One region of the Castellaniella sp. FW104-7C03 genome, then DNA from elsewhere that is predicted to be linked to it. Evidence: predicted binding sites of a transcription regulator. Region 1 holds the regulator's gene; each other region holds the start of a gene.
What was found. Region 1 encodes LexA, which represses DNA repair genes until DNA is damaged. Its sites were predicted from a motif close to ACTGTATNNNNATACAGT; they were not measured.

Region 1 (9,939 bases):
AGTGCGTGACAGGAATCCAGCACAGCTTTGTGCTCGGTGCGCGAGGTGACGAGATGACGCCCCCGGCCCGCATGAAACTGGGCGACCCCTTTGATAGCGAGATTATCTGATTCTGTGGCACCAGACGTCCAGATGATCTCCCGGGGATCTGCATGGATGAGGCCGGCCACTTGGCGGCGCGCGTTTTCGACTGCTTCTTCGGCATCCCAACCCCACGCATGACTGCGCGAAGCCGGGTTGCCAAAATTTTGCGACAACCACGGAACCATGGCCTGCACGACTTGTTCGTCCACCGGAGTGGTGGCCGAATAATCCAGATAGATGGGGCGATCTGCCGACAGACGCTGAGACGACATGAAACTACTCCGATCAGGCGGAGGCGGTCTCCCGGGCAGTATCCTGCGCCACTGGCGTGATAGGGATGGTGGGGCGGCCTGAGCGCAACTGCCCGGACTCTTGCCATTCACGCAAGCGCTGCTGATCCACCAGATCTTGCAGCGAGACCGAATCCAGATAATCAATCATTTTACGACTTAAGGTTGCCCAGAGGTCGTGGGTCATGCATTTACCCGCATGGCCATTGCGACCAATGTCGCAATTTTCTTTGCCACCACAACTGGTGGCATCGAGGGGTTCATCCACAGCAAAGATGATATCAGCCACAGAGACGTCGCGTGCATGCCGCGCCAATGTATAGCCACCGCCCGGGCCGCGCACGCTGTCGACGAGCTCGTGGCGACGCAATTTGCCAAACAACTGCTCGAGGTACGACAAGGAAATATTTTGCCGCGCGCTGATAGCGGCCAAGGTAACCGGCCCGCTATGATGACGCAACGCCAGATCGATCATTGCGGTGACGGCAAAGCGCCCTTTGGTTGTCAAACGCATCTTGCACCTCTTGGAGTCAGACTGAAACCGGCCGGATATCCCTATACCCGACTATTCAAGTCAAGTATAACGCAATACCCGACTAAAACAGTGGGTCTTGACTGTTTACAACAAGCAAGACTTGAGAAATATCAACACATCGGATCGAGTACAGGCGCATAAAACAAACGCCCCGTCAAGCGGGGCATTTGGGTTGCATTGGGCGCAGCGCGCGCACCAAAAAGTTTGGTGAGATCAGGCAGCCTGATACTGCAGGGCACGCTTGCGAACGAGTTCGAGGACACCCTGGCAGGCGTCTTCGATGTAGTCGAGCACCTTGTTGAAACCCTCGGGCCCCCCGTAGTAGGGATCGGGCACGGTGGCTTCTTCGTACTCGTTGGAGAAGCGCATCAGCAGCATGAGCTTGTGCTGATAGATTTTAGGGCAACGCTGCTGCAGCGCAGAGAGGTTTTCCCAATCCATGGCCAAGATGAGATCTGCATCGCGGAAGTCGTCGGCAGTGATTTGCCGCGCTACGTAAGCGGAGAGATCATAGCCACGTTTGCGGGCAGCCAGCTGCGCACGCGCGTCTGGGGCTTCGCCCACATGAAAGTGGTGCGTAGCCGCGGAATCGACGCCAATGGCATCCGACAGACCGGCTTCTTCGATGAGGTGCTGGAAAACACCCTGGGCGGAGGGAGAACGGCAGATATTGCCCGTGCAGACAAAAAGTACCTTATGCATGATAGGTAAAATTGTGCGGGAAAACCCGATATTTAGCAAGCTTTTTTAGGTAGAATTCGCAAAAAACCCGGGTGATCCCGGATGTTTGGCATCAGGACAACAATGCTCGATCTTTCAGGGCCCGCAGCGAATCCCGGACGGCCGCCGCCTGCTCGAATTCCAGGTTACGAGCATGGTCATTCATCTTCTGCTCAAGCCGGCGAATCTCTTTGGCCAATGCCTTTTCATCACCCAGGAGGTGCTCGTCAAACTCTGGCGCCAGCCCCACAGGTGCTGCCGGCAGCGACACACCATCGATGAGATCACGCACAGCCTTGTTGACACCCCGGGCAGTGATGCCATGCTCAAGGTTAAACGCCTGCTGCTTCTCGCGACGACGGGCGGTTTCGTCCATGGCCCTGCGCATGGAGTCGGTGATACGGTCGGCATACAGGATGGCACGCCCGTTCAGGTTACGCGCAGCACGCCCGATCGTCTGGATCAGGCTGCGTTCAGAGCGCAGAAAACCCTCTTTATCAGCATCCAGAATCGTAACAAGCGAGACTTCCGGAATATCCAGCCCCTCGCGCAGCAGGTTGATGCCCACTAGTACGTCAAACGCGCCCAGGCGCAAATCGCGAATGATCTCCACACGCTCTACGGTATCGATATCAGAGTGCAGATAGCGCACCTTCAGGCCGTTCTCCTGCAGGTACTCCGTAAGGTCTTCGGCCATCCGCTTGGTCAGCGTTGTCACCAACACGCGTTCGTGACGCGCAATGCAGAGCTTGGCTTCACCCAGGAGGTCATCAACCTGGGTCGCTGCAGGCCGCAGTTCTACTTCTGGGTCGACCAGCCCCGTGGGGCGCACCACCTGCTCGACAATCTGATCCGCATGCGCAGCCTCGTAGGGGCCCGGCGTGGCGGACACAAATACGCACTGGGGCATTCTTGCCTCAAACTCTTCGAGGCGCAACGGGCGGTTGTCCAGCGCCGAGGGCAGACGAAACCCAAACTGCACCAAGGTTTCCTTGCGTGAACGGTCGCCACGATACATGCCGCCCAGCTGGCCGATCGTCACGTGGCTTTCATCGATGAACATCAAGGCTTGAGACGGCAAGTAGTCGATCAACGTGGGAGGAGGCTCTCCCGGAGCTGCACCAGACAGATGGCGGGAGTAATTCTCGATGCCTTTGCAAAAGCCTAGCTCTTGCAGCATTTCAAGATCAAACCGGGTACGTTGCTCGAGGCGTTGGGCCTCTACCAGACGGCCGTCATGTGTCAGCTCGGACAGACGGGCGGAGAGTTCTTCTTTGATGGTTCCGATTGCATGCAAGACGGTTTCACGCGGCGTCACATAATGAGAGCTCGGGAAGATCGTGAAGCGCACGAGGCTTTGCACCAGCTTGCCGGTGAGCGGATCAAACAGATCCAGCGACTCGATTTCATCATCAAAGAGCGTAATACGGATCGCCTTCTCAGCGTGCTCCGCCGGGAACACATCGATAATTTCGCCCCGGGCCCGAAAGGTACCCCGCCCAAAATCCATATCGTTACGCTCGTATTGCATGGATACCAGACGCGCCAGGATCTCCTGGCGGCCGATGTGGTCGCCGGTGCGCAGCGTAAGCACCATGGCATGGTAGTCCGCCGGGTTACCGATCCCGTAGATGCAGGAGACTGTCCCTACGATGATCGTATCCCGACGTTCCAGCAGACTTTTGGTGGCCGACAGGCGCATCTGCTCGATGTGCTCGTTGATCGAGGAGTCTTTCTCGATAAAGAGATCACGCGACGGCACGTAGGCTTCGGGCTGGTAATAATCGTAGTACGACACAAAGTACTCGACTGCATTGCGCGGAAAAAACTCACGCATCTCGGCATACAGCTGTGCCGCCAACGTTTTATTGGGCGCCAGCACAATGGCCGGCCGCCCAGTACGCGCGATCAAATTGGCCATGGTGTAGGTTTTGCCTGAGCCCGTAACCCCCAGCAAGGTTTGATTCATCAGCCCGTCGCGGATGCCCGCTTCAAGCGCATCGATGGCCTTGGGCTGATCGCCGGCCGGTGGATACGGCTGGAACAACTGAAACGGACTGTCCGGAAAATGCTCAAAGCCTGGGATATTCTGGGATTTCTCCATCGCCTGTCTAGACACCATTCGGGTAAACCCCTTATTATCACATCGTTGGCCCCTTGTGACCAAGAGATCCTTTAAGGGATCTCCAACTACCCCTATCTTTGTCCCAACGGTATCCCATGTCCTCTATTTTCGCTTCTGTCGAACTTGCCCCACGCGACCCCATCCTGGGTCTGAACGAACAATTCAAGACCGATAACCGGTCAACAAAAGTTAATTTGGGGGTGGGCGTCTACACTGACGATAACGGCCGTATCCCATTACTGAAGGCAGTGCGCAAGGCTGAAAGCCAGCTCTTTGAACAAGCCGCACCACGCAATTACCTGCCCATAGACGGGATCCCGGGATACAACCAGGGGGCAGCGGCCTTGCTGCTGGGCGCCAAGTCACCCCTGATCTCCGAGCACCGCTCTCTTACGGTGCAAACGCTGGGTGGCACCGGCGCACTCAAAGTGGGCGCCGATTTCCTGAAGCGCATTTTGCCCAATGCCAAGGTGGCTATCAGCAACCCCAGCTGGGCGAACCACGAGGCCCTCTTCTCGGCAGCCGGGTTCCCGGTGATCAGCTATGACTACTACGACGCAGCCACCCATGGCCTGAACTTCGACGGCATGCTGGCATCGCTGCGAGCCCTGCCCGCCGGCACTATCGTGGTGCTGCATGCCTGCTGCCACAATCCCACAGGCGTAGACCCCAGTGCCGAGCAATGGCGCGAAATCGCACAAACGCTGCAGGCCGGGCAACTGGTTCCTTTCCTGGATATCGCTTACCAGGGCTTTGGTGCAGGCCTCGAAGAAGACGCCGCCGTTGTCCGGCTGCTTGCCGAGCTGGGCATGACCATGTTTATCAGCTCTTCGTTCTCCAAGTCGTTCTCACTGTACGGCGAACGCGTTGGCGCGCTCACGTTGGTGACGGGTGATGATCAGGAAAGCACACGCGTCCTGAGCCAGCTCAAGCGCGTGATTCGCACCAACTACTCCAACCCGCCCACCCACGGCGGCGCGCTGGTGTCCGCAGTACTGAACACCCCCGAGCTCTTCACCCTCTGGTCTGAAGAGCTCGCGGGCATGCGCGACCGCATCCGCACGATGCGTCATCAATTGGTCGAAAAAATCCAGGCCAACGGCGTCAGCCAGGACTTCAGCTTTGTTGAGGCCCAGCGAGGGATGTTCTCGTACTCCGGCCTGACAAAACCCCAGGTCGAGCGTCTGCGCGAAGACTTCGGCATTTATGCGGTCGGTAGCGGCCGCATCTGCGTGGCAGCCCTGAACAACGCCAACATCGACTACGTTGCCCGGGCCATCGCACAGGTGATCAAAGGTTAAGCAAGCCGCTTAAGTAACGGATTTCACGGTACTTGCCATCTGGCGGGCGATCGGACACAATACAGGCTGTATTTCTATCCAGTAATCGGCCATGTCCCTTAAGCTTACTGCCCGCCAGTCAGAAATCCTGACACTCATTGTCCAGGCCATCAGCCAGACGGGGCGGCCCCCCACTCGGGCAGAAATTGCCCGGGCATTGGGTTTCCGCTCTGCCAACGCAGCCGAAGACCATCTCCGGGCACTGGCACGCAAGGGTTACATCCAGTTGGCAGCCGGCACGTCGCGCGGCATTCAGCTTACTCCACTGGCAATGTCAGCCGCCACACAACCACAGGCAGCCTCGATACAAACCCACCAGGGCGGCAATGCCCTATCCGCCCAAGACAACATCCCACCGTTGGCACTGCCCGGCGGGCCTGCGTGGGTTGCAACCACCGATACCCGCCTGCTCCCGATCATCGGACGCGTGGCCGCCGGCCACCCAATTCTCGCGGCTCAGCACGTCGAGCGCGAAATCCCCGTATCTCCTGGTCTATTTGATACCTCACCCGATTACCTGCTTCGGGTGCGAGGCAGCAGCATGCGCGATATCGGCATCCTGGATGGCGACCTCCTGGCGGTACACAGCACGCCCCAGGCAAACCACGGCCAGATTGTGGTTGCACGTCTGGGCGATGATGTCACGGTAAAGCGCCTGGAGCATATTGGCCAGCGTATCCGCCTGCTGCCCGAAAACACCGATTTTCAAGCCATCGAGATCACCGCAGCAGACGACTTCGCCATCGAAGGGATTGCGGTGGGCCTTATTCGTACACAATCTCTGCACTAGCCCACCCGCATATACCCTGTTTAGTGTTTAAGCACGCCCCCAGAACCTGGTTCTGCCGGCTTGGCGGTTGCCACCGCCTCTGCGGCCAATCGGGCAACTTCCTCGTCAGACAAAGGTACCGGCACTCGCCGCAAGGCAACTTCAAGTACCCGATCAATCCAGCGAACCGGAATAATCTCAAGGTGGTTTTTGACGTTGTCCGGAATTTCGGCCAGATCCTTGACGTTTTCCTCGGGGATCATCACGGTTTTGACGCCGCCCCGATGTGCAGCCAGCAGTTTCTCTTTCAGGCCGCCGATTTCCAGAACCTCGCCACGCAGGGTGATTTCACCCGTCATGGCCACATCCGAGCGTACAGGGATGCCGGTAAGCGCAGACACCATGGCGGTTGTGATGGCGATCCCCGCAGACGGACCATCCTTGGGCGTGGCGCCTTCAGGAAAGTGCACGTGCAGATCGTGCTTTTCAAAGACCTGATCGGCAATACCCCAATGACGGGCACGTGCCCTGACCACCGTGCGTGCTGCCTCGACGGATTCTTTCATCACATCGCCGAGTGAACCCGTACGGGTGACGACACCCTTGCCAGGCATGTCGGCCACCTCGATGGTGAGGAGGTCGCCCCCGACTTCTGTCCAGGCCAAGCCGGTTACCTGACCCACGCGGTCTTCTTTCTCGGCCACGCCAAAGCTGTAGCGACGCACACCCAGGTAATCGCCAAGATTATCCGAATCAACCGTGATCGACTCTTTGATCTTTGCCTTGTGGCCTTTCTTGGCCATAGTATTGGATGACAACAGGCGCTTGACCGCCTTGCGGCAGATCTTGGAGATTTCACGCTCAAGCGCACGCACACCGGCTTCGCGGGTGTAGTAGCGCACGATATCGCGGATGGCGGCCTCGGTGACGGAGAGTTCGCCTTCTTGGACACCGTTGTTTTTCATGAGCTTGGGCAGCAAATGATCAAACGCGATGTGCACTTTTTCGTCTTCGGTATAGCCCGAGAGACGGATGACTTCCATGCGATCCAGCAATGCGGGCGGGATGTTGAGCGTGTTGCTGGTTGCCACAAACATCACATCCGAGAGATCGAAATCGACCTCGATGTAGTGATCCTGGAACGTATGGTTTTGCTCGGGATCCAGCACCTCGAGCAAGGCCGAAGATGGATCGCCACGGAAATCAGCACCGAGTTTGTCGATCTCATCCAGCAAAAACAAGGGGTTGCGTACACCCACTTTGCTCATGTTTTGCAGGATCTTGCCCGGCATGGAACCAATATACGTGCGGCGATGGCCACGGATCTCGGCTTCATCGCGCACACCACCCAGCGCCATGCGCACAAACTTGCGATTGGTGGCACGGGCTACGGATTGCCCCAGCGAGGTTTTACCCACGCCCGGAGGCCCCACCAGACAAAGAATAGGCGCCTTCAGTTTGTCTACGCGCTGTTGCACGGCAAGGTACTCGACAATGCGCTCTTTGACCTTCTCCAGGCCATAGTGATCGGCATCGAGCACTTCTTCGGCATTTTTCAGGGTGTTATTGACGCGGCTTTTCTTGTACCAAGGCAGGCTCAGCAGGGTATCGATGTAATTGCGCACCACCGTTGCCTCAGCAGACATCGGAGACATCAGCTTCAGCTTTTTAAGCTCGGCATCGGCCTTTTTACGGGCTTCCTTGGACATCCGGGCGGCTTCGATCTTGTGCTCGAGCTCCTCGATATCAGCGCCTTCTTCGCCCTCGCCCAGTTCTTTCTGGATGGCCTTGACCTGCTCGTTGAGGTAGTAGTCGCGCTGGCTTTTCTCCATCTGCTTTTTCACGCGGCCACGAATCCGCTTTTCGACCTGAAGAATCTCAATCTCGGACTCTAGTTGGGCCAGAAGGGATTCGAGGCGGTTTTCGGCACCAGGCATCTCCAGCAAAGACTGCTTTTGCTCGATCTTGAGTGGCAGATGTGCCGCAATGGTATCCGCCAGGCGGCCGGCATCATCAATACCAGACAGCGAAGTGAGGATTTCCTGAGGAATTTTTTTATTGAGCTTGACGTATTGCTCGAATTGCCCGAGTACCGCCCGGCGCAGCGCTTCGGCTTCGGCGATTTCGGTGGTTTCTTCTTCGATGCCACTGACGCGAGACGTAAAGTGCGTTTCGGCATCAGAGACAGAAAGAATCCGGGCACGCTGAAGGCCTTCGACCAACACCTTGACGGTGCCATCGGGGAGCTTGAGCATTTGCAAAATACTGGCCGCACAGCCGATCTCGTAGAGGTCGTCCGGGGTGGGATCATCCTTGCTGGCTGACTTTTGGGCGACCAGCATGATGCTGTTGCCTGCCTCCATGGCAAGCTCGAGCGCCTTGATGGATCGCGGACGCCCCACAAACAGCGGGATGACCATATGTGGAAAAACGACGACGTCACGCAGCGGCAGCAGCGGCAGATCCGCAGGTTCCTGTGTCAGAATCTGACTAGCAGACATGGTTGCTTCCTAAAAGATTGATTCTAAAAAAAAGGAAGCGCAGGCTTCCTTTTTTAGCATGTTGCCTGCTTTGGTATATGGTGACAGTGCCAGCGGTTTCAAGGGCCAGCACGCACAAACCAGTATATAGGCAGAACGCCGGTGCCGCAGCTGATGTCGTTACGCTGCAGCCGAGCGCAGTGTTTTTTCGTCCTCGGAGGGCGACTGACTGCGTCGTGTACCCTGAATCAATTGTGGCGCATGCTTGCCCTCTACTGCGTCGGCATCCAGCACTACCTTATTGATGTCGTGGCGGGAAGGCAGCTCGAACATCGTACCCAAAAGGGCTTGCTCTATGATCGAGCGCAGACCCCGTGCCCCCGTACGCCGCTTGATTGCACGCTGTGCAATGGCGGTGAGTGCCTCGGGTGTGACTTCGAGCTCGACGTCTTCCATTTCGAGCAATTTGCGGAATTGCTTGACCACCGCATTGCGAGGCTCGGTGAGGATACGAACCAGCGTATCTTCTTTGAGCTCTTCGAGGGTAGCGACCACCGGAAGACGCCCGACAAGCTCGGGGATCAGACCAAATTTGATCAGATCCTCGGGCTCGACTTCGGCAAAAAGCTCACCGACTCCGCGTTCAGAGCGGGCACGAACCGTGGCAGAGAAACCAATACCAGAGCGCTCGCTGCGGTCGCGGATGATTTTCTCGAGGCCGTCAAACGCACCACCCACGATGAAGAGAATGTTGGTGGTGTCGACCTGAACGAAATCCTGATTGGGATGCTTGCGCCCACCCTGCGGCGGTACCGAGGCGACGGTGCCTTCGATCAGCTTGAGCAGTGCCTGTTGCACACCTTCGCCGGAGACATCGCGGGTGATCGACGGGTTATCCGATTTACGGGAAATTTTGTCGATCTCATCGATGTAGACAATGGCGCGCTGCGCCTTCTCGACATCGTAGTTGCAGTTTTGCAGCAACTTCTGGATGATGTTTTCGACGTCTTCACCCACATAACCGGCTTCGGTTAGCGTGGTGGCATCGGCCATCACGAACGGCACATCCAGCATCCGTGCAAGGGTTTGGGCCAGCAAGGTCTTGCCCGAGCCCGTGGGCCCAATAAGCAAAATATTGCTTTTGGAGAGTTCTACATCGCCGGTTTTGGCATCTGCGTAACGGATACGCTTGTAGTGGTTGTAGACCGCCACCGCCAAATTGCGTTTGGGTGTTTCTTGCCCGATGACATAGCCATCGAGGAACGACTTGATCTCTTGCGGAGATGGCAGCTCGTTGCGCACGGCATCCCGGGCGGCTTCCTGCTTTTCGTCGAGGATGATGTCGTTGCACAGACTGATGCATTCATCACAAATGAACACCGAGGGCCCGGCGATCAGTTTATGGACTTCAGCCTGGCTTTTGTTGCAGAAGGAGCAGTGCAAGGTCTTGTCCTCGCCGGATCCCTTTTTTTCAGTCATGGCAAACCTGTACTTATAGGGTTTCGTTGGTGCGCGAAACCAGAACCTTGTCAATCAGGCCATAAGCCTGGGCGTCCTCGGCTGACATGAAGTTATCACGTTCGGTATCTTCCGCGA
Region 2 (9,939 bases), on a different contig from region 1:
CACGCCAAACTTCTTCAGCAATTCCTTGCCTTGATATTCGTGAATTTTCATGAGTTACCTGTCATTGAAGAAAAAAGAAAACCACCCGTAGCCCGTTTCGGACCACAGGCCTGGGCCAGGCCCGGAAGTCTAGCCTTCATGTTGCGCATCCGGAGGAACATACCAGGGTGCGTAATGGGCTTGCACAACAGGCCCATCGACCCGTAATGCATGGCAGCCGTCCAGCTGAAAGGGCCGCTGGCCGTCTGTTTGCTGCCGGCGCTCACCAGCCATCGTCTGGATGGCAACCGTCGGTAATACATTAGTGAGCTCGGTGACGTGCGTGCAGCCGGCCGTGCGGCCAAAGCGCTCGCGCACCTGATGACGAAACTGCTTGAGAAGATTAAGGCCCACCAGCCGTTTGTAGTCGGGTGCAATCGCACTGCAGAATTCGCCGTAAGGCGCCGCGTCGTAAGCAACTTCTGCGTCGGTGATGGTGTAGTGCGCATCGATGGTGACACGCAGATGCATGTGGTGAACAGGCACACCCGCTTTATGGGTACGTCCGCTATGCATGGGGAAATCGTAGGCCTTGGTGTCGATCAGCTGGGCTTCGAGATCCCACAGCCCGTCCTCCCGTGCATAGGTTTGCACGCGAATAGTACGCGTATGCACGGGTTGACGGGGACACGCCGGGTCGGACAAAGCCATGGAAATGCAATCGACTGAAAACTGGTTAATCTTTCGATTATAACGTGCATACCATTTTGCTTATGTCCGAACCCCTTAAGCTGCCTGACGCAAGGTCTGGGCGGCGTGCACCATGGATTCCAGGGCCGCCCTGGTTTCCGGCCAGCCCCGGGTCTTCAGGCCGCAGTCCGGGTTTACCCATAGGCGCTCGGCCGGCAAACGCTGCGCTGCCTTGCGGATCAGATCCACCATCCATGCTTCCTTGGGAACATTGGGCGAGTGGATATCGTAGACCCCCGGCCCGATGTCATTGGGATAGGCAAATGCCTCGAAGGCGCCCAAAAGCTCCATATTGGACCGTGACGTTTCGATGGTGATGACATCGGCATCCATGGCGGCGATTGCTTCGATGATGTCATTGAACTCGGAATAGCACATATGCGTGTGAATCTGGGTGTCGTTCCGTACACCACTGGTGGCCAGCCGGAAGCTGTCCACCGCCCACGCCAGATAGGCGGCCCAATCACCGTGGCGCAGGGGCAAGCCCTCCCGAAACGCCGGCTCATCAATCTGAATCACGGTGATGCCTGCCTGTTCCAGATCGTGCACCTCATCACGTAATGCCAGGGCAATCTGCCGGCAGGTTTCGTCACGCGGCTGATCGTCGCGCACAAAAGACCATTGCAGGATGGTTACCGGGCCCGTCAGCATTCCCTTGACCGGTTTATCGGTAAGCGACTGGGCATACGCAGACCAGGCGACTGTCATGGGTGCCAGGCGGGCAATATCCCCAAAAATGAGAGGTGGTTTCACACAACGCGAGCCATAGCTTTGCACCCAGCCGTAGGCGGTAAACGCAAATCCGGCCAGCAACTCGCCAAAGTATTCCACCATGTCGTTGCGCTCGGGCTCGCCATGTACCAGCACATCCAGCCCGATCGATTCCTGGAAGCGGATGACCTTCTCGATTTCTTCGCGGATGGACTTCTCATAGGCAGCATCTCCCAGCGTGCCTGCCCGCCAGTCACGGCGCAGGGCGCGGATATCGGGCGTCTGCGGGAACGAGCCGATGGTGGTGGTCGGAAACCGGGGCAAGCTCAGGCGTTGTTGTTGCACACGAATCCGCTCATCAAATGGCGCACGTGCGCGACTGATGGTGTCTGATGTCGCCAGACGGCGCGCAACATCTTCACGGTGGATACGACGCGATCCGGCACGATCCTTCAACGCTTGCCTGGCCACCTGCAACGCCGCCTGCTCGGAGGCGTCTGCACTGCCACTAAGCAAAGCCTTAAGCAATTTGAGCTCATCAAGCTTCTGGATTGCAAAGGACAGCCAGCTGCGCAATTCGGCATCCAGGCCTGTTTCCAGGGCCAGATCAATTGGCGTGTGCAGCAACGAGCATGATGGCGCCAGCCAAAGCCGCTCACCCAGTTGATCCCGCGCATCAGAGATTTGCGCCTGAATGCCGTCAAGATCCGCACGCCAGACATTGCGGCCATCCACAACCCCCACCGAGAGGATCTGTTGCGGCTGCAAGGCAGCCAGAACTGGGGACAGCTGCCCCGGAGCCCTGACCAGATCAATATGCACACCCTGCACGGGTGCCGCACGCAATGCGTCGAGATTGCCTTCGATGCTGCCAAAGTATGTGGCCAGCAGCAGCTTGGGCCCTTTCTGAGCAAGGCGTTGATAGACATCGGCAAAGGCGTGCTTCCAGCTGGGCGGCAGATCCAGCACGAGAATCGGCTCATCGATCTGCACCCAGTCCACACCCTGCTTTGCCAAACGCTGCAACACTTCTTCATAGACCGGCAGCAGCGCAGACAGCAGCTCAAGCTTACGGCTGTCGGCAACCCCTTCGGTATAAGCGTCGCCTTTACCCAGCCACAACCAGGTCAGGGGCCCCGGAATAACGGGCCGCGCCTGATAGCCCAGGGCCTGAGCCTCGGCCACCTGATCAAAGAGGGATTCCCGGGCAATGCGATACGTCTGGTTCGGGTGCAGCTCGGGCACGATGTAGTGATAGTTGGTATCAAACCATTTGGTCATTTCGCAGGCGGCTGCCGGCGTACCGGATGGCGCCCGGCCACGAGCCATCCGAAACAAGGTATCGAGCGTCACAGGGGCATCATCGGCCTGACCAAAACGGGCTGGCACGGCGCCCAGCAAGGTCGTCCACTCGAGAATGTGGTCGTACCAGGCGAAATCACCCACCGGCACCCATTGCATGCCTGCTTGCGCCTGGGTTTCCCAATGGCGGGCCCGCAAGGCGCTCCCGGTATCCAGCAAGCTCTGCTGGTCTGCTCGCCCTGCCCAATAGGCTTCCTGGGCACGCTTGAGTTCGCGCTGTGCACCAATGCGCGGAAAGCCAAGATTATGAATAACTGTCATGTTTATCGCTCGTTTGATTTAGAATTCTTCAACCAATGTTATTTTGCCTATGGTTCTAAGAAATAAAAAACCAAATCCTGCACTCTTAACATGAGAAAAATTCATGATAGAAGTTAGACACCTGGAAACCTTGCTGGCCATTCGCGACGGTGGTAGTCTGCAGGAGGCCGCCGAACGCCTGCATCTCACTCAATCCGCCTTATCCCATCAGTTGCGCGATCTTGAAGTGCGACTAAAGACACCTTTGCTGAATCGCCGCACCCGTCCGGCAGGGCTTACCACGGCCGGCCTGCGGCTGGTGACTCTGGCTCAGGATGTGCTGCCGCGGATTCGAGCCACGGAGCTTGAGCTGCGACGCCTGGCCGCCGGACGAGCGGGCCGCCTGCATGTGGCCATCGATTGCCACTCGTGCTTTCAGTGGCTGATGCCCACGCTGGACACCTTTCGCAAAGACTGGCCGGAGGTCTCTCTGGATCTGTCTGCCGCTTTTTCATTTGCGCCGCTGCCTGCGTTGACCCGAGGGGATCTGGACATTGTGATCACCTCCGACCCCCAGGCGCTGGATGCGGTGGATTACACACCGCTCTTTACCTACGAGCTGGTGCTGGCAGTGCCCAGCCAAAGCGATATCGGCAAAGCACGCCCGGTAGAGCCGGAAGATCTGGCCACACAGGTACTGATTACCTACCCGGTTGAACGCAGCCGATTGGATATCTTCACCACCTTTCTGGATCCCGCCGGCATCGACCCGGTGGGCACCCGCACAGCAGAGTTGACCCCTATGATCGTGCAACTGGTGGCCAGTGGCCGTGGAGTGGCCGCCCTGCCCAGCTGGGCACTGGATGAATACAAAAATCTGCCAGGCTTGAGAATCTGCCGTCTGGGCCAGGGCATCTGGCGCACCCTGCAAGCAGGCCGGCGAACCGAGGACAACGACACACCCTATATGCAAGCGTTTGTGGAGCAGGCCAGACGCACCTGCTTTGAGACCTTGCCGGGCATCCGGCAGGCACGCCAGTAATTTTGGTGGGCCGCTGGCAGAGAAAGGCAGGCGTCAGGACGGGTGCCAGGGCAATTGCAGCAAGCCCTCGCGCAGCAGATGTACGCGCAAGAGGTTAATAATCGCCCGGCTCGTCAAGGATGACGTCGTCGGGGCGGCTGCCAGAGTGCCCGGTGAAATCGTCATCCATGCCACGGCCAGACAGCAGCCTGGAGATGACACCGGACGAAAACCCCCGGCCGGCCAGGAAGCGGTACTGCCGCGCGTAGTCTCGGGCATCGGCCGGCAAGGCGCCAAACTTGCGCTGCCACACGTCTTGGGCGCGCTGGGGCTCGGTGGCTTGTAGGTTTTCTTGGATATCGGCCAGCTGCGTGTCTGAGAGGCCCTGCTGACGCAAGGCACCCATGATGCGGCGGGCCCCTTGACGCGCAGCCGTACGGTGTGCGTAGGCCCGCGCATACCGGGCATCGGATTGCCAATGCTGGTGTTCGAGTTCGTCGAGAACAGCCTGGATCTCGGTGGGGTCATCGGAATAAGCAGACAGCTTGCGCTGGAGCTCCAGGCGAGAGTGCTCTCGCCTGGATAGATAGCCGATAGCCCGGGCCTTGAGGCTAAGCGCAGGACGGGATGCCTTAATCGGCATCTGCCTTGGCCGCAACATCGCCGGCAGGGGTGGCCCGAAGCGAAATGCCCATGTGCTCTCGAACGCGGTTTTCGATATCGAAGGCCATGTCGGGGTGCTCTTTAAGGTATTCGCGCACGTTATCCTTGCCCTGACCGATGCGCTCACCATTGTAGCTGTACCAGGCACCGGATTTATCGACCAGGCCCGTCTGCACGCCGAGGTCGATGATTTCACCCTCGCGGGAAATACCTGTGCCATACATGATGTCGAACTCGACCTGTTTGAAAGGCGGCGCCACCTTGTTTTTGACGACCTTGACGCGGGTTTCATTGCCCACGACTTCATCGCCCTTTTTGATGGAGCCAATGCGGCGAATATCCAGACGCACCGAAGCATAGAATTTGAGCGCATTGCCGCCGGTGGTGGTTTCGGGGTTGCCGAACATGACGCCGATTTTCATGCGGATCTGGTTAATGAAGATAACCATGCAGTTGGCGCGCTTGATGGTGGCGGTGAGCTTGCGCAGTGCCTGGCTCATCAAGCGGGCCTGCAGGCCGGGAAGAGAATCGCCCATGTCGCCTTCGATTTCGGCCTTGGGAACCAATGCAGCGACGGAATCGATGACGATGAGATCGACTGACCCCGAGCGCACCAGCGCATCGGTGATTTCGAGGGCTTGCTCGCCGGTATCAGGCTGAGAAATGAGGAGGTCTTCGAGGTTGACGCCAAGACGGGAGGCGTATTGCACGTCGAGTGCGTGCTCGGCATCGACAAATGCGCAGGTACCACCGATTTTTTGCATTTCGGCAATGACCTGCAGGGTAAGCGTGGTTTTACCTGAGGACTCGGGGCCGTAGATCTCGACGACCCGACCACGGGGCAGACCGCCAACACCCAAGGCGATATCCAGCCCCATGGAGCCGGTGGAGACCACCTGGATGTCGTGCTCGATCTGGTTATCGCCGTAGCGCATGATCGAGCCCTTGCCGAATTGCTTTTCGATCTGTGACAGCGCGGCAGCCAGCGCTTTGGCGCGTTCGGGGTTGGCCTTGCTGGTGCGTTCGTCCATGGGTGGGTTCCTTTTACGTAAAACGGGTTTGGCTGCAGTCATGAGAGAAATTATTGCATTAAATTATACTGGATAAAATCCCAGTTATGACACTGTTGTCCAGAATCCGCTGCATAAACGGCCATCGTTAACCCTAAATGACGCAGGGTCAGGGCCCATGCGACAATCTGAAACAACCGGGTGCCTGCACCCCAACCCTTCCAATCGATGTCATCTCCGCCATGCGTATCCTGATTGCCGAGGACGACAGCATTCTTGCGGACGGGCTGTCCAGATCGCTGCGCTACGACGGCTATGCCGTGGACGTGGTCCACGACGGCTCCAGCGCCGACTCCGCCCTGCAGCTGCAAACCTTCGACCTCCTGATTCTTGATCTCGGGCTTCCACGACTCAACGGCCTGGCGGTGCTGCGCAAATTGCGCCAGCGGGGTATCCCTTTGCCGGTACTGATCCTGACCGCAGCAGATTCCATCGAACAACGGGTCGAAGGCCTGGATCTGGGTGCCGACGACTATATGTCCAAGCCCTTCGCGCTCACCGAGCTCGAAGCCCGTGTGCGCGCCCTGATCCGCCGTCATGGCGGGGGCCGGGCCTCGGTATTGCGTCACGGGCGCCTGCAATTCGACCTCAATGGCCGGATCGCCACCATCGACAGCGTCCCCATCGAGCTCTCCGCCCGGGAAACCAGCCTGCTGGAAATCTTTTTATCGCGCAGCGGCCGCATGATCAGCAAACACCAGTTGGTCGACCTGCTATGCGAATGGGGCGAAGAAGTTACCACCAACGCCATCGAAGTCTACATTCATCGGCTGCGCAAAAAAATCGAGCCTGCCGATCTCCATATCCTTACTGTGCGAGGCCTGGGATACTGCCTCGAGCCTGAAAGCCGTCACCAAACGGCAGACGCCACGGCGGTCGACTGACGTCGCCCATGTTCGCATCCTCTTCTAACAGCCGCCGCTGGCGCCGCACCGGCCGGCACCCCACCCTGCTGGGACGCATCCTGCTGTGGATGATTGTGCCCTTGTTTGTGATGTGGTCCATCGGCATCGTCATCACCTACTTTATTTCTCTCAATATCGCCAACTCACCCTACGATCGCACACTGGCCAGCCATTTGCGCCTGTTGCGACACGAAGTCGAGCAACAACGCCTGAGCAAGCCAATTACGCTGTCAGAATCCGCCCGAACCGTACTGGCCGGCAGTGGTGAAGACAGCCCCACCACCTGGCAGATCCTGGATGCCAACGGCCACCTGATGGCCGGAGACCCCTTCATCCCGACCCCCGAGAACTGGGCCTACGACATCGACCAGATCCGCTACCGAAACGCTACGCTCAACCACCAATCATTACGTCTGGCCTATCTATGGGGAGGGCGCGACCAGGACGGCCTGGGGTTTCTTGCCGTGGTGGCCGAGCCAGCCGAGGCACGCGCCACCTTGCAGCAAGAGATCCTGACGGGCATGCTTACCCCGCAGCTGATCATCCTGCCATTGGCGGCGATGCTGGCAGGGCTTGGCCTTACCCAAGGCCTCGAGCCCCTCAGCCTGTTGCAAGAGCACATGCGCAGGCGCAAGCCCAGCGACCTCTCCCCCATCCGCGACGACCTCGCCCCGGCAGAAATCGTGCCCCTGATTGCTGCCATGAACAATGTGCTGCATCGCCTCTCCGCGTCCATCGAATCCCAACGACGCTTTGTGGCCAACGCAGCACACCAGTTAAAAACGCCACTGGCGGGCATCCGCACACAGTGCGAAATCGCCTTGCGCGAGCACGAGCCTGATCGCATGCGCGCAAGTCTCAATCAACTGATCACGGGCTCCCAGCGCGCCACCCGCCTGGTTAACCAGTTACTGCTGCTGGCGCGCGCCGAATCCCTCGACCCCAATCAGTCGCGCACCACAGAACAACTGGATCTTGCGGCGCTAGCCGAGGAAGCCACTGGCCAATGGGTTGAAACGGCCATCGGCCGCGGGCTCGATCTGGGCTTTGAAACCGACGGCGAGGCCCTGCCCGTCTTTGGCAATCCGGTGATGATTCGCGAGCTTATCAACAACCTGGTCGACAATGCCCTGCTGTACACCCCGGCAGGCGGCCAGGTAACGGTTCGCACCCTGGCCGACAAAGACTGGGTATGCCTGGAAGTGCAGGATAACGGGCCAGGCATCCCGCAAGAAGAACAAAGCCGTGTATTCGACCGCTTCTATCGTATTTTGGGCCACGAGGCCGAAGGCAGCGGCCTGGGGCTGGCCATCGTCCGTGAAGTTGCAGATCACCACCAGGCACACATCGACTTCCTTCCCCCGGGCAACCATCGGGATCCCTACAGCGCAGGCACCCGGCTGCGTGTGTCGTTTCCACGAGATTACGTTCCCCAGGTTCACACATGAACTTTACTCAAACCCTGGATCCCGACCCAACGGACGACGACCGCCGCCCCATGACGCACGAAGAGCGTCGGGTGATTCTCGCATCCTCCATGGGTACAGTCTTCGAGTGGTACGACTTCTACGTCTACGGCTCTCTGGCAGCTATCATTGCCCAGCATTTTTTCTCGGGGGTCAACCCCACTGCGGGCTTTATCTTTGCCCTCCTCACCTTTGCCGCCGGGTTTGCCGTACGTCCATTTGGTGCACTGATCTTTGGCCGGCTGGGCGATATGGTCGGGCGCAAATATGCGTTCGTCGTGTCGATCCTGATCATGGGCCTGTCCACCTTTCTGGTGGGCGTACTGCCTGCGTCCACCTCCATTGGCATCGCAGCACCCATGATTTTACTGTTGCTGCGACTGTTGCAGGGGCTGGCCCTGGGCGGTGAATACGGCGGCGCGGCCGTTTACGTTGCCGAGCATGCACCCAACCACCGACGTGGCTTCTTTACCAGCTGGATTCAGACCACCGCCACCACCGGGATGTTTCTGTCATTGGTGGTGGTGCTGGGCACCCGGGCCACCCTGGGGCAGGAAGCCTTTGAGTCCTGGGGCTGGCGCGTCCCTTTCCTGATCTCCGTCCTGCTGCTGGTCATCTCCGTGTGGATCCGATTACGTCTGCACGAGTCGCCCGCCTTTACCCGAATGAAATCCGAAGGGCGGGTATCACGTGCGCCAATCAAAGAGGCCTTTGGCCAGTGGCGCAATCTGCGCCTGATCCTGCTGGCCCTGATAGGCCTGACCGCCGGACAGGCAGTGGTTTGGTACACAGGACAGTTTTATGCGCTTTATTTTTTAACTGAAAGCCTGCGGGTAGACGCCAACCTTGCCAATATCCTGGTGGCCCTGTCCTTATTGCTGGCTTGCCCATTTTTCCTGGTGTTTGGGGCGCTGTCCGACCGCATCGGCCGCAAACCCATCATCATGGCCGGTTGCCTGATTGCCAGCCTGAGCTACTTCCCTGTGTTCAAGGGGCTGACGCACTACGCCAACCCGGCACTCGAGCGTGCCCAGCAGCAAGCCCCCGTGTATGTGGTCTCCGATCCCAATGCGTGCTCGCTGCAATTCAATCCAGTGGGAATCGCCTCGTTTACCAACTCCTGCGATCTCCTGAAGGCCTTTATGGCCAGCCATTCGGTGCATTACATCAATCAGCCGGCGCCGCCTGGCTCGGTGGCCTACGCGATGGTGGGCGACGAACGCATTGATTCATTTGAAGGCACCGGATTGTCACGTGCCGAATTTGCCTTGCGAGAATCCGTGCTGCAAGCCAGCCTGCGAGAAGCCATCCGCAGCCACGGCTATCCAGCGCACGCAGACCCCTCGCAAATCAATTACATCATGGTGCTGTTGCTGCTGTTCTTTTTGGTATTGCAGGTAACCATGGTGTATGGGCCCATTGCAGCGATGCTGGTAGAGATGTTTCCCACCCGCATCCGCTATACCTCGATGAGCGTGCCTTATCACATTGGCAACGGCTGGTTTGGCGGCTTTTTACCGCCGGTGGCTTTTGCTACGGTAGCAACCACTGGCGATATGTACGACGGCCTGTGGTACCCGGTGATCGTGTGCGCCATGACGCTGGTCGTGGGGATGCTCTTTATTCGCGAAACACGCCATAACGATCTCAACGCCCAATGACTCGCACCAAAAACCGCGTGTTGATTCAGAGTTTCGTCAGGCACTCTTCATTAAACTGCGCCTGTGCATCAAGCCTGTGCCCTGGTTCTCTTGTTCCCCCTTGCGTCCCAG
Region 3 (9,939 bases), on a different contig from region 1:
GACCTCTTCGCCAATCTAGACCCAACTATTCTGCATGCGGAGATGGTTCGGACACTCAAGCGGACACGCAACCTTGCACCGCTCCGCGGATTTCTTGATTGTCTGCCTAGATCCTTGCAGGCTGCGGCATTGTCAATATCAGTGCATCGTTCTGAACGATCTAGACTAATTGACGCCATATCTACTCCGTTGCATGTGGCCATAACTTGGGGCTAACCGACGTATGTACTATCCTTATTTCCGAGGAAAACAGTTCGAGCTCATCACGATCCGTGAGATGGCGGAGTTGCTCGCCAAAAATAATTTTGTACCTGTGATTGAGCCAGTACGCGAGTCGCTTGGCGGGCTTAAAAAAGCATTGAAGACAGTATGCGATGCTGGTGGAAGCGCAATTGTTATCGTGAACCCTTATCACGGTGATCATCAGGAAAACGGAGCAAGTATTACAGGCCTCCTGCAGGAAAATTTTAAGGGCGATGACAATATTTCTGCCGGCATCCTGCTACGTAGTGATATGACAGCCGATGAAGTCGTGACATGCTATCACCAGCATGTGGATCATCACGCTGTTCTAATCCACTCAGGCTTCACTGATCAGAAGGCATTGGCGGCAAAGTTGAAAGACGGCATGTCCGGCCTCACCAACATTTTCATCGAAGATCATGCCAAGCTGCTTTATCGGAAGCACTTTGATCAAAGCACGCGCATCCTCGTACGCGACGGATTCAAGCGGCTGCGTAATGCCGACTATCCTCCGATGGAGGAATTTTCCGATCTCCACGTTACCTATGGCGACCTCGGCATGGCTGGTTTCGGGGATTTCCTGATTGTTGGCGATGCCTACAGCGAGAGCGGTGGCCCTGCCTATGCTGTCGCAATCCACCTAACCTTCATTGATCCTGACAAAGATGATGTCATGTACATCTATCACTTTGTCTCAGACACGAGGGATACGCCAACTGACCCTGCCGGCAAGTTCGCACAGGCATTGGCGAAGTTGATAGCTAAGCTGGATAGTGGAACCTCTCACATTCTTGAGACCGAAGCAATCAATGAGTTCCGGGGATTGCACGCTAAGGGCCATTTTCCTGGTCTTGGCTACATCAAAAAGCTCTCGATGAAACATCACATCGAGACGCTTGCTGCTTATCTCAACTGAGATAGTCGCATGGCAAAGCGTTTTTGCTGCCCGGAATGTTTCGACGATCACGCCTTACGTGATCAACTTTTTCCTTCACTTGATCCTGTCCATGGAACATGCGATTTCTGCGGGACCACTAATACTCAGCTCGTTGAACCAAGCAGGCTTTCGAATTATTTCGAGCTATTAGTAAATGTCTACGAACCAAGTGCAGAAGGGAAGTCGTTGGTCGAATGGATGAAGGACGACTGGCAGCTCTTTAGCCATCAGCGCATGGATGTTGCCCACGCTAAAGAGCTTCTCGGCGAGATCCTTGATGACGGTGAGATTATCCGGCGCAGTTTTACTCCGTCGGCCAGTTATATCAGCGAAGGCCTTGCTCAGTGGGACAAGCTGCGCGACGAGATGATGTATGGTAATCGCTGGTTTCTCGACGTCGCCATTGACCTAGACCGCCTCCGCCAACTTCTCGATATGCTGCTAGCCCCGGAATTACCCCAAAAATGGTATCGCGCACGGATCCGCATTGAGGATGATGTATTCCAAATCGAGCAAATGGGTGCACCGCCAAGACGGCGTTCATTACATGGCAGAGCCAATCCGGCAGGCATTCCCTACCTTTATCTGGGGTCACTTCCTGATACAGCAGTTGCTGAGATTCGACCCCATACCGGTGAGTTTGCTTGCGTTGCTGACTTCACGATCCCCGAGATCAAGGCTGTGGATTTACGTAATCCACGCAAATTGGTGTCGCCATTCATCCTGACTGATGCGAGCGAAATCGGCCAGTTGCGTGCTGATCTACCTTTTTTGGAACGCCTAGGCCAAGAGTTGACGAGACCAGTTCAGCCGGCCGGAGCAGCAATCGACTATATTCCAAGCCAGTACCTTTGTGAATTCATCAAGAAGAGCGGCTTCGACGGAGTTGTCTACCGTAGCTCCGTTAGTGACGGCATCAACCTAGCGCTATTCAATCCCGAGCGGGCGGTTGGAGGGATCGTGTTGCTTTACAGCGTGACTAAGGTATCCGTTCAAGTAAGCACGGCGTAAGACATTTTTGAGCACAGGAACCTGATCATAGAGATAAATCAGCATCTCATATGGCTTCCACCCATCAGACTGTTTTCACTAGACGACTGACACTAGATTTTTTCCAGTTCAGCAGAAATCCCGGGATGCCACGGTGAGACCATCCAGCGCCTGGGCCAGCCAATCGCTGCGATCCACCAGGCGGCGGGCAATCAGGTGATGCACCCGGCCATCAGTTTGCCAGATGCCATATACCGCCAGCAAGGTGGCTTGCAGCGCGGGCTGGCGCTGGCGCGCAACAACATCCGGCCAAATCACCACGTTTACCGGGCCGGTTTCATCTTCCAGCGTGATAAACACCACGCCCTTGGCGGTTTGCGGACGTTGGCGCACAGTGACCAAACCACAGGCGCGCGCCAGCTGGCGGTTGCGCAGGCCCGCCAATTGCGCGGCGCTTAGCAGTTGGCCGGCCTGCAGGCGGGCACGCAACAAGGCCACCGGGTGGCGGCCCAGGCTTAGGCCCAGGACGCGGTAATCGCTGGCAATGCCCTGCCCTTCGGTGGCCTCGGGCAGCGCGGGGATGGGGTCGTCTTGCAGGGCATCGCGCAGCAAGCCCTGCGGGGGCACGGCTGCCGCGCTTTGCCACAGGGCGGCCCGCCGATGGCTGCCGGCCCAGTGCTGCAGGGCGCCGGCACGCGCCAGGGCCTGCAGGTCGTGGCGATCCAGCCCGGCGTGGCGCGCCAGGCTGGCCACATCAGGCAAGGAGTGGGCCTGGCGGGCCTGCACGATGCGTGTGGCAGCAGATTGGCGCATGCCGTGGATGCGGGACATGCCCAGGCGCACGGCGGGCTGGCTGCCGGCAGTTGCCGACGGCTGCGTGGGCGATGCCACAGCTTGCGCATCCGCAACGCCGGACGCAGCATCTCCGGGCATCGCTTCCAGCGTGCACTCCCACTGGCTGATGCGGGCATCCACAGGCAACACGCGCACACCCCGGCGCCGGGCATCCTGCACCAGCTGGGCGGGGGTGTAAAACCCCATGGGCTGGCTGTTTAGCAGCGCGGCCAGAAACACGGCAGGCTGATGGCGGCGCAGCCAGGCGCTGGCGTAGGCCAGCAGGGCAAAGCTGGCGGCGTGGCTTTCGGGAAACCCGTATTCACCAAAGCCCTGGATCTGGGCAAAGATGTCCTCGGCAAAGGCGCGGTCGTAGCCATGCGCCAGCATGCCGCCCACCAATCTGTCGTGATGAACCTCCATGTGGCCATGGCGCTTCCAGGCAGCCATGGCGCGGCGCAGTTCGTCGGCCTCGCCGGCAGAGTAGCCCGCCGCCAGCATGGCCACCTGCATCACTTGCTCCTGAAAAATCGGCACGCCCAGGGTGCGCTTCAAGGCACGCTCGAGCGCCACCGAGGGATACGACACGGCCTCCAGGCTCTGGCGCCGACGCAAGTACGGATGCACCATGCCGCCTTGCATGGGGCCCGGGCGCACGATGGCCACTTCAACCACCAGATCGTAAAAGCAACGCGGCTGCAGGCGCGGCAGCATGCTCATCTGGGCGCGCGACTCTACCTGAAACACGCCCACGGTATCCCCGCGCGAGAGCATCTCGTACGTGGCCGGGTCTTCGGCCGGGATATCCTGCAGGGTAAAGGGGCGGCCCTGCCGCTGCGCCATCAAGTCCAGCGCCCGGTGCAGCATCGACAACATGCCCAGGGCCAGTACATCGATCTTGAGAATGCCCAGGGCATCGATATCGTCTTTATCCCACTGGATGATGGTGCGCCCGTCCATGGCGGCGTTTTCGATGGGCACCAGGCGCGTCAGCGGCCCACGGCTGATCACAAACCCGCCGGTGTGCTGCGACAAATGGCGCGGATGGCCGCGCAGCACCGTGGCGATCTGCGCCCATTGCTGATGCAGGGGAAGCGCCGCATCCAGCCCGGCATCGGCAAAGCGCTGCAGCAGATGGTCGGGCTGATCAACGCGCCGATGCTGGCGCGCCAGCTGCCCGATGGCATCGGCCGATACGCCCAGCGCCCGGCCGGTGTCGCGCAAGGCGCCGCGACTGTGCCAGGTAACCACTGCGGCGGTCAAGGCCGCACGCTGGCGGCCATACTTTTGGTACAGGTACTGGATGACTTCTTCGCGGCGCTGGTGCTCGAAATCCACATCGATGTCGGGGGGCTCGTTGCGCTCCTGGCTGATAAAGCGCTCGAAGAGCAGATTGGTGCGCGCGGGGTCTACCTCGGTGATGCCCAGGCAATAGCACACAGCCGAGTTGGCGGCCGAGCCACGCCCCTGGCACAGGATATTGCGCGAGCGGGCAAACTGCACAATGTCGTAGACGGTTAAAAAATAAGCCTCGTAGCGCAGTTGGGCAATCAGCTGCAGCTCGTGCCCGATTTGCTGGCGCACGGCCTCGGGCACACCTTGCGGAAACCGCCGCTGCGCACCGGCCAGGGTTTCGTTGCGCAAATGGGTGGCGGGGCTGACACCCGCAGGCACCAGCTCGTCGGGGTATTCGTAGCGCAACTGATCCAGCGAAAACCGGCAGCTGCGCGCCACCCGTACGGTTTCGGCCAGGGCTTGCGGCGGATAACGGCGCGCCAGATCCAGGCGGCTGTGCAGATGGCGCTCTCCATTGGGCTGCAGGGCATAGCCGCACTGCCCCACCGGCTTGCCCAGGCGGATGGCTGTGAGGACATCTTGCAAAGGCTTGCGGGCGCGCACATGCATCAGGGGCCAGCTGCTGGCCAGCACCGGCACCTGCTGCGCGGCGGCACTGCGCAACACCTGCCCGCGATGCAGGTCGTCCAGCGCCTGGGCGTGCAGGCTAAGCACTACCCGCAGACGCGCATCAAAACGGGCCTTGGCCCAGGCCAGTTGCGCATCCAGCACCGCCGCATCCGCCGGATAAGGTGGCGACAACAAGGCCCAGCAGCCCGGCAAACCACGCAGATGGGCGGGCAAGGTGTCCATGTCGTGTGGGCTTAGCCGGTATTGGCCCTTGGGGGCCTTCTGGCGGGCAAGGGAAATCAGCTCGCAGAGGTTGCCATAGCCGTCGCGGTGCTGGGCCAGGAAAGTAAGGGTTGGCGGGGGGATGGGATCGGCGGAAGGCGTCATTGCGAAGGTGGCGCCAATGATCAGTGGCAGCCCTGCCTGCTTGGCGGCCACGTGCGCGCGCACCACGCCGGCCAGCGTGCCGTCATCGGTGATGGCCAGGGCGGCATAACCCAGCTTGGCAGCGCGCTGCACCAGCTCTTCGGCGCTGGATGCCCCGGTTAGAAACGAGAAATCGCTGACGCAAAGCAGCTCTGCGTATTCCGGCAGGCCCTGGTTGGGGTCTGGATGGCCTGGTTCGACAGGCCCGGGATCCGGGTGGCCGGATGCTGCACGCGCAGGCTTGATGTGTGGTGGCTTAGCGCGCCCGGATTTGGTGCGATCTGATCCTGTGTGCTCGGGATCCGGAGGTTGGGAGTCGTTATTCATGCGTGTGGATCAAGGGCTCGGAAATTGCATTGGTACCTGTCGGATCAGGCAAAAAGCCCGTGCAAAAACCACTGCGGCTGTGCCCCGCCCTGCCGGAAAATCCAATAGCAGATGCCGGCGTCGTCCTCGGCCACAAAGTAGTCGCGCGCCACGGGGTGGCCGTCTTGCCAGCCGCACGCCAGGCGCTCGGGTGCGGACACCAGCTGCAAAGGCGTGCCATAAAACGGCCGATGCTGGTGCACCCTGAGCCCCAGCGGCTGCGCCAGCAGCCAGGCTGGGCGCGGCAAGGGCGGCGGGGTAAGCGCTGTGTCGCTGGACGCAGCCCCAACAGGTATCCAGCGGGCCGCGACCTCGGGCCGGTGGTCGGCCACCAGCACGGGCCGCTGGATGTTGTCGGCGCCCAGCCGGGCGGCCAGAAGCGCCAGCAGGCGGGCGTGATCTTGCGGAGACCCGCCGGGCTCTGGAAACAGCTGCAAACTGGGGGTTTGCGCCGCCTGCCATTGCGAGACGCGCAAGGAAACGGCAATCACCGAGGCCCGCAGCACCAGCCGGTTAAGGTGCTCTTGCGCCAGGCGGATCAGGGTGTCGGCCTGGTGCGTGGGCACACCCAGAACGATATCCAGGCGGGTGTTTTTTGCATCGTCGACACGGCCATACATGTCACTGCCTGCACCAGCAGCAGCCGACGCACCCACCACGCCTTGAGGCCCTTGCCCGGTGGCTTCTGCCAAAAGGGCAGCATGCCGATCATGCGCCAGCAGCAGCGTCAGTGTGGTGGCGTCCAGTTGGTGCGCCACCAGCCATTGGCACAACTGCTGGATCAGGTGCCGTACGGCCCACTGCAAGGCGGGCGTGTGCTCGGTGTGATCGGGCAGCTCGATCCCTGCCTGAAACACCAGGGGTGGCGCGCTAAAGGCATAGTGGCGGCCCTGCTGCAGTTGATCGAGCCAATCCAGCAGGGCCGGCCCGCAGCGTTTTTTAAGCCCCACACGCGGCAGGCGTTGAAGATCGGCCAGGGTGGTGCAACCAAGTTCTTGAAACCAATCCAGAAACGGCCGGGCGGGCGGCGCCACCCACAACGGCATATGCTGCAGCACCCGCTGCAAGGCCCGGGCACTTAAGGCGCTGCCCCCCTGCCCGCTGCGCGCCAGCATCCAGGCCGCCGGGCCACTGGCCGCCACGGATACGATTGGGCCTGAGGGCCGGCCACCCACCGCCTGCCGCACCTGTGCCCGCAGGGCCCGGATGCCGCCAAACAGCCGCAGGCTGGCGCTGACATCCAGCAAGATGACAGACTCTGGCGCCAAGGCCAAATCAGGGGTAAAACGCCGCAGGGCGCTGGCCAGGCCCTGGGCGCCCGCAGGCGCGTACACGCCTATCCACACAGACATAAACAAAGCCAAATAAACATCATGCCGCCTGGCCAGGCAAGGCCGGCCAGAAGGGCAGGATATTTAATTATACTGTTTAAACATACAGTCTTTTCATAAGCCTCTCACTCTGATCTAAAAATAGGCGTGTAATCTCCCGGAAGTGATCCACGGCACACATACTCAACCCGGAAACCTTTCATGCTTAAACCAAGCCCCGCGCAATCCAGCGACACCCTTCCGCGAGGGGTCTGGGTTTTAGGTTTCGTCAGCCTGCTGATGGACACCTCCTCAGAGCTCATCCACAGCCTGCTGCCCATGTTTATGGTTACCGTGCTGGGGGCCAGCGCGCTGCAAGTGGGATGGATCGAGGGCCTGGCAGAGGCCACGGCACTGATCGTCAAAGTGTTTTCCGGCGTGCTCAGCGACTTTCTAGGCAAGCGCAAAGGCCTGGCTATTTTTGGTTATGGCCTGGCTGCCCTTACCAAACCTTTGTTTGCGCTGGCACCGACACTGGGCGTGGTGTTTGCCGCCCGCATGCTGGATCGCGTGGGCAAAGGGGTACGGGGCGCACCGCGCGATGCGCTGGTGGCCGATTTAACCCCACCCGAGTATCGCGGCGCCGCGTTTGGGTTGCGTCAGGCACTGGATGCCGTGGGCGCCACGCTGGGGCCGCTGCTGGCCGTGGGGCTGATGCTGCTGTGGGCCGACCAGTTTCAGGCTGCGTTTTGGGTGGCTGTGATCCCGGCTGCCGCCAGTATTGCATTGTTGGCCTTTGGGCTAAAAGAGCCCCCCCAGGCCAAAACGGGCGTCAAGCCACGCACCAACCCCATCCGCCGCGAAAACCTGCGCCGGCTAAACCGCGCCTACTGGTGGGTGGCGGGCATTGGGGCCTTGATTACCCTGGCGCGTTTCAGCGAAGCCTTTTTGGTTTTGCAGGCACAACATGTGGGCGTTGTGATTGCACTGGTGCCTTTGACACTGGTGGTGATGAACCTGACGTTTTCGCTGTCGGCGTATCCGTGCGGCCGGCTTGCCGACCACGTCAGCCGCCGCGCACTGTTGATCATTGGGCTGGCCGTGCTGGCCGCCGCAGACCTTTTACTGGCCACCGTATCCACCTGGTGGGCCGTCTTTTTAGGCATGGCGCTGTGGGGCCTGCATCTGGGGCTTACCCAGGGGCTTTTGGCCGCGATGGTGGCCGATGCCGCGCCGGGTGATTTGCGCGGTACCGCCTTTGGTTTTTTTAACCTGGTGTGCGGCGTGGCCACTCTTTTTGCCAGCGTGATTGCAGGCCTGCTGTGGGATCGCATCGGGCCCGCTGCCACGTTTGGCGCAGCAGCGGGGTTTTGTGCCCTGGCGATTATCGCCCTGATGATCCGGCGTAAGCCAAAGCTTAACGCTGCCCAGGGTTGAAGTACTTTTTCAGGCCTTTCCAGACATCCGGGTAATCCATCTGCCGGTGCGGCGACTGCAAGGCTTGCTCGGTGGCATGGATGATTACCGGGGTTTCAAACATGATGGCCATGGTGTCTTCGATGTAATCAGGCTTGCGGGTGTCGGCCGCGCTGGCTTTCTCGAAGGTTGCGGCATCAGGCCCGTGGGCCGTCATCGTGTTGTGGATGGACATGCTGCCCGGCCCAAATCCGCCTGCCTTGGCGTCGTACTGCCCGTGCAGATTGCCCATGAACTCGCCCGCTATATTGCGGTGGAACCAGGGCGGACGAAACGTGTCTTGCATCGCCAGCACGCGCGGGGCAAAGGCAATGAAATCCAGGGTATCCACACCCGGCGCGGCACTGGGAGAATGCAGCACTAGGTTCATGCAGGGATCGGGGTGGTCGTAGCTGATAAAGCCGGTGACATTGAACTTGCGCAGATCATACTTGTAGGGCGCATGCGTGCCGTGCCAGGCCACCACATCGCAAGGCGAGTGATCCGACTTTGCCGTCCAGAAGTGCCCATCAAACTTGGTGAGAATCTCGTAATCGCCCTCGGTGTCTTCCCAGGCGGCCACGGGGGTTAAAAAGTCTCGCGGGTGCGCCAGGCCGTTAGAGCCAATAACCCCCAGCGTGGGCAACTGCAGCGGGGCACCGGGGTTTTCGCACACAAAGCCGCGCGCCACGCCATCGGGCAGCTGCACCTGGAACCGGATCCCACGGGGGATGACGACGATTTCCTGGGGCTCAACCTCGATGATGCCCATCTCGGTCACCACGGTAAGCCGCCCCTGTTGCGGCACAATCAGCAGCTCGCCATCCGAGTTGTAGAAATACCGTTTGCCCATCGAGCGGTTGGCCGTGTACACATGGATGCCGCAGCCTGCATTGCCGGCCACTGTCATCATGCCATCGATAAAATCCACGGCGGCGTCTGTGCCGGGCAAGGCGATGGGATCCCAGCGCATGCGGTTGGGCGGCATGGGCGTTTGCGTAAAGTTGGACAGCCAGCGCGGGGCGGCCTGAGAGGGCGCAAATGCACCATGCGTGGCCCCCGGGCGAATCCGGTACAACCAGGATCGCCGGTTGGCCGATCGAGACACCGTAAACGCGGTGCCGTTGATTTGTTCGGCATACAGGCCATACGGTGCCCGTTGCGGCGAATTGCCGCGATCCGGCAGTGCGCCGGGAAGCGATTCGCTTGAGAACTCGTTACCAAAGCCGCTCATGTATGCCAGGGGTGTACTGGTGCTCATGTCTCTCTCCACTGATGGAAAATCTTATCGCCGGTAAATGCAGACCCGTGGATGCATTCTAGGGGTGGCTTATCTCATGAGGGAAATCGTATTTTCTGCTTTATTTATCAGTTATTTTGATAGACATAAGAAGAAGCCCGCCGATGCTGTTTTCCGTATAAGGCGTGTGGTTTTATGCGGGGCTGCGAGGGGCTGGAAAATATGCCAGCTAG

Region 2: the regulator LexA is predicted to act here: its motif matches at 5,825-5,842, upstream of recA (recombinase RecA).
Region 3: the regulator LexA is predicted to act here: its motif matches at 7,125-7,142, upstream of ABS758_RS04385 (Y-family DNA polymerase).

Annotation. Positions count from the first base shown of each region.
Region 1 is NZ_JBELOK010000018.1:1,753-11,691, forward strand. Features, by position in the region: gene ABS758_RS14655 (IscS subfamily cysteine desulfurase) at 1-356, opposite strand, end outside; gene iscR (Fe-S cluster assembly transcriptional regulator IscR) at 370-888, opposite strand; gene ABS758_RS14665 (low molecular weight protein-tyrosine-phosphatase) at 1,123-1,614, opposite strand; gene uvrB (excinuclease ABC subunit UvrB) at 1,703-3,733, opposite strand; gene ABS758_RS14675 (amino acid aminotransferase) at 3,850-5,055, shown strand; gene lexA (transcriptional repressor LexA) at 5,147-5,884, shown strand; gene lon (endopeptidase La) at 5,905-8,364, opposite strand; gene clpX (ATP-dependent Clp protease ATP-binding subunit ClpX) at 8,524-9,822, opposite strand; gene clpP (ATP-dependent Clp endopeptidase proteolytic subunit ClpP) at 9,836-9,939, opposite strand, start outside.
Region 2 is NZ_JBELOK010000007.1:77,138-87,076, reverse strand. Features, by position in the region: gene sucC (ADP-forming succinate--CoA ligase subunit beta) at 1-51, opposite strand, end outside; gene ABS758_RS09830 (DUF2889 domain-containing protein) at 130-690, opposite strand; gene metE (5-methyltetrahydropteroyltriglutamate--homocysteine S-methyltransferase) at 766-3,063, opposite strand; gene ABS758_RS09820 (LysR family transcriptional regulator) at 3,167-4,084, shown strand; gene recX (recombination regulator RecX) at 4,179-4,706, opposite strand; gene recA (recombinase RecA) at 4,696-5,757, opposite strand; gene ABS758_RS09805 (response regulator) at 5,979-6,680, shown strand; gene ABS758_RS09800 (sensor histidine kinase) at 6,689-8,149, shown strand; gene ABS758_RS09795 (MFS transporter) at 8,200-9,828, shown strand.
Region 3 is NZ_JBELOK010000003.1:76,899-86,837, forward strand. Features, by position in the region: gene ABS758_RS04365 (sce7726 family protein) at 1-216, shown strand, start outside; gene ABS758_RS04370 (sce7725 family protein) at 224-1,159, shown strand; gene ABS758_RS04375 (RES family NAD+ phosphorylase) at 1,169-2,191, shown strand; gene ABS758_RS04380 (error-prone DNA polymerase) at 2,300-5,662, opposite strand; gene ABS758_RS04385 (Y-family DNA polymerase) at 5,707-7,053, opposite strand; gene ABS758_RS04390 (MFS transporter) at 7,234-8,448, shown strand; gene hmgA (homogentisate 1,2-dioxygenase) at 8,429-9,727, opposite strand.